Regions from separate parts of the Sphingobacterium sp. UBA7631 genome, predicted to be linked through region 1. Evidence: riboswitches for the same ligand, from Rfam matches in the RefSeq annotation. Region 1 holds a riboswitch; the other holds the start of a gene.
What was found. A riboswitch is a leader RNA that binds a small molecule or an ion and turns the genes downstream of it on or off. The one in region 1 is predicted to bind S-adenosylmethionine.
Positions count from the first base shown of each region.

Region 2: another riboswitch for S-adenosylmethionine. It lies ahead of B3P16_RS13375 (methylenetetrahydrofolate reductase); the one in region 1 lies ahead of metE (5-methyltetrahydropteroyltriglutamate--homocysteine S-methyltransferase).

Region 1 is NZ_DLIX01000003.1:211,021-213,227, forward strand. It holds gene metE (5-methyltetrahydropteroyltriglutamate--homocysteine S-methyltransferase) at 1-897, opposite strand, end outside; SAM riboswitch class I at 976-1,079, opposite strand; gene B3P16_RS04125 (response regulator transcription factor) at 1,264-1,953, opposite strand; gene B3P16_RS04130 (sensor histidine kinase) at 2,056-2,207, opposite strand, start outside.
Region 2 is NZ_DLIX01000007.1:340,635-342,841, reverse strand. It holds gene B3P16_RS13380 (hypothetical protein) at 1-762, shown strand, start outside; SAM riboswitch class I at 992-1,094, shown strand; gene B3P16_RS13375 (methylenetetrahydrofolate reductase) at 1,165-2,121, shown strand.

The DNA of each region.
Region 1 (2,207 bases):
GCCTTCAACAATACCTAAAGATAATGTTAATGAAGCAGGAACTTTAGCCAATACCGTATCCAATTGATTTTCACCGCGTACCAGATCCAAATGTAAAGCATGGATAGGTAGGTTAACTGCGATATCTTCGTTGTCTTTTAAAGATTCGAAGTAAGTCGTTGCGATTAATTTGATATTTTTTGCTGCTGCAGCTAATTTTTCGAAAGTAGGTTGATATAAAGCTTTTACTTTAGCATCTAAATCCAATGCTAAGAAAGGCTCGTCAATCTGAACATATTGTGCACCAGCATCAGCTAGTTTAGCTAGTATTTGCTCATATACTGGAATAAGTTTATCCAATAAATCGATACGGTCGAAGCCAGCTTCTTTTTCTTTACCGATCAAAAGGTATGTAATAGGACCTAATAGAACTGGTTTAGTATCGATGCCCAATGATTTTGCTTCGTTGTATTCATTTAAGAATTTTTCGGAAGTCAATTTGAATTCTTGATCTTTTGTGAATTCTGGTACCATGTAGTGGTAGTTCGTATCCAACCACTTGGTCATTTCCATTGCAGTCACGTCGATTCCTTCTTGTTGGAAACCGCGCGCCATGGCAAAATATAGATCTAAACTGTAATTGTTGTCTACTTTATTCAATAAAGAATGGTAGCGAGCAGGAATTGCACCAACAGTGAGGGTTAAATCCAATACTTGATCGTAAAAAGAGAAATCATTGGAAGGGATCAAATCTATTCCAGCATCTTTTTGTGTTTTCCAATTGCCTTCACGAATTTTTTTTGCTGTGTCCAATAATTCCTCAACAGAAGATTTTTTAGCCCAATAGGCCTCATTGGCTTTTTTCAATTCGCGGAACGCGCCCACACGAGGGTAACCTAAATTGTTAGTCAATAACATAATGAATGTTTTTAATATTTCTTTTTCAACTATATTTCTTGCTAGAGAGAGAAGGACACACTAGAATTTGGTGACTTCGGCTTATCATTCCCATATCAAGTAGGGTAGAATTTAGCACCTTGTCAAGGGACAGGTTGCTAAGGCTTCATCGGGTCTATTCCCTCTGCCTTTCTCTATAAGCGACGCTAAGTTAGAACATTTCTTTTTGAAATGCAAATTTTTTATAAAAGTGCGTCAATTTTTTATATTCTACTAAGGATGAAATTGTTTTGTTCTTTTATTTTCATCCACGAATTCGAGTAAGTCACGCTTGAATACGTGTGTAGCATAAAAAGGGGAATGACTATATTTTTCATTCCCCTTTTTTTAGCTGACCAAAAGTTTGTAACCTTTTCCGTGCACATTGACAATTTCAACTTTGCTATCTTCTTTTAGATATTTACGAAGTTTACTGAGAAATACATCCATACTTCTACCCGTAAAATAGTTATCATCATGCCATATTTTTAACAACGCTTCTTCCCGGGTCAGCACATCATTTTTCTTTAAGCAAAGCAAGCGGAGTAGTTCAGCTTCTTTCGTGGAGAGTTTTTGCATCTGTCCTTTGTAAGAAATCTGCTGACTTGTATAATCAAAGAAATAATCGCCAATTTCAAATTTATCCGCAACCACTTCTTCTTCTTTGTCTCGAACACTGCGTTTCAGCAAAGCATTGATGCGGAGCAATAATTCTTCCACTCGAAAAGGCTTGGTGATATAATCATCTCCTCCTAGCTCAAAGGCTTCGGTCTTATCTTCCATCATCCCCTTTGCTGTGGCAAAGATAATAGGAACAGTATTGTTTGTTTTTCTGATTTCACGTCCAACTGTAAATCCGTCCTTTTTTGGCATCATGACATCAAAAATACAAAGGTCGTAGTTATTTTTTTTGAATTGAGAAATCGCTTCATCTCCATCCGTGCATAATGTGACGTCAAATTTTCCCTTTAATTCGAGATAGTCTTTTAAAAGATCCCCCAAATTAGGATCATCTTCTGCTAATAATATCTTTTGCATAATGAATATATTAATTTTCACCAATGTCCCTTGATGCTGATAAATCAGCCTTCCTCAACCTTTGAAATTTTTTAAAGAGGAAATATACAAAAAAGGAACGTTTTATTTTTTAATAGGCAAAATTACTTCAAAGGTCGTGCCTTTATCTTTTTCACTTTTAACTGTAATTTTTCCGTTCAGCCTTCTCAGAATGTCCTGTACATAACTTAAGCCAAGGCCAAATCCTTTGACATTATGAACATTCCCAGTTGGAA
Region 2 (2,207 bases), on a different contig from region 1:
CAAATGATATTGGGCTATTCAAATGATGAGTATCATAAATTAAAAAGAGAATCTCCCCAAAATGTGGAGGCAGATACCTATGGTAATGATCCTATTCTATACCGATCCTTTCTTTCGCTTCATGATAAGGACCAGTTTGTCATGGCGATTGATGATATCTTACTCTTTGGTAAGTACAAATTTGACGGTGATAGATTAGAATTGACGGATGAGAAAAAAGGTAGTGTCGCTTTGGATATTGTTAAAATAAAAAAAGATTTTGTTCAGCTGAGAGGTGATTTTTCACAGTTTAGCTCAGCACGTATACCCACTAGTGAAAGACTTTATATCAACTTTGCGTTAGATAAAACCCTTATCCGGGAAACGCCCAGTAAATTTGATAGCCAAGTGAATTTATGGCGAAATGCTCCGGTAAAATCGGAAAGTGAAAAGGAGATAAAAGCGAGGGCCTTGAATTTTGTAGATTATTCTATCGCTTATTTCCAACACATATCAAGCTCTGGCACCCATCACGATTATCGAATGGATGGTGTCGAATCACCAATTATTTATGCCGAGAATGGCATTGTGCTCAAGGCATGGGCAGATGTTCCTGATTCTTGGAAGGAATTATTTTACAACGAAAAAGAGGCATTAGTCGCCTATCACTATTTATTTGACGGATTTAAATATGGATCGAAAGAGGAGTACCATGTTACAGGACTCTTATTGGTCACATTTTATCTCAAAAATTTACGAAATTCTTTGGCAGCTAATCTTTAGCCAATGTTCTTGTGGCATAGTCAATCTCTTCGCTGTCTATGATCCTCGATCGTTAATTCTACTGGTTTTTCTAGGTCTTTAACTATTGGTAGGGTGAAGAATCCTGTCGTTGCATGGACACAAAGCTAAAGTGACGTTGAAACATCGTTTATTGAAGTCTTTTTGCTGCTATTTTTGCCTTTTCGAAAAAATATTTTTGTCTTTTGATTTTTTAAAACGATATTAGCAACGCTTATAGAGAAAGGCCGAGGGAATAGACCCGTTGAAGCCTTAGCAACCTGTATTGTTCAAGGTGCTAAATTCTACCCTACTCCATGTGGGAAAGATAAGTTACATGTAGATAAACGATTCCTCGACGTGTGCGTTTCGATGTAAGCCAACCAAACTAAAAACAGTTTTTTAATGAAGATTATCGATCATATCCAGAATGCCAAAGGAAAAACATTGTTTTCTTTTGAGCTATTGCCACCGGCGAAAGGGCAGGGCATCCAAAGTATTTTTAAAACCATGGATGAACTGATGGAGTTTAAACCTCCTTTTATCGACGTCACCTACCATCGGGAAGATTATATCTATAAAGAGCATGCGAGTGGATTACTGGAACGTGTTTCCTATCGTAAACGTCCTGGGACAGTGGCGATATGTGCGGCCATCATGAATAAATATAAAGTGGATGCGGTGCCACATTTGATATGTGGGGGGTTTACAAAAGAGGAAACTGAAAATGCATTGATCGATTTGAACTTCCTGGGGATAGATAACGTTTTGGTGTTGCGGGGTGATGCACGTAAGGGCGATGCCGATTTTATACCAACCGATGGTGGACATGCTTTTGCAACAGACCTATTGGAACAGGTAACCGATATGAATAAAGGAAAGTATCTGCATGAAGACATTATCACGTCGGAAAAGACTGATTTTTGCATCGGAGTAGCCGGGTATCCCGAAAAGCATTTTGAATCTCCAAATTTCAATACTGACTTTAAATATCTGAAACAAAAAGTCGATATGGGAGCAGAGTTTATTGTGACTCAGATGTTCTTTAATGTTGAAAAATACAAGGAATTTGTAACAAAATGTAGGGACAATGGAATCCATGTGCCCATTATTCCGGGATTAAAACCACTGACAACAAAAAAGCAATTGGTGACCTTGCCAAGAATTTTTCATTTAGATATTCCAGAGGAACTGAGTGACGCTGTCGCGGCATGTAAAACGAATGCCGACGTCAGACAGGTAGGTGAAGAGTGGTTGGTACAACAGTGTCAGGAGCTGATTAAATTTGGCGCTCCGGTATTACATTTTTATACGATGAGTAATCCTGGTCCAACAAAGAAGATTGTTGAAAAACTAGCCTAACTCATAAAATGATAAAAAAGGGAGCAGATAAGCTCCCTTTTTTATGATAATATTCATTGTGAAAGCCTGAAATAGGTTGAAAGTCT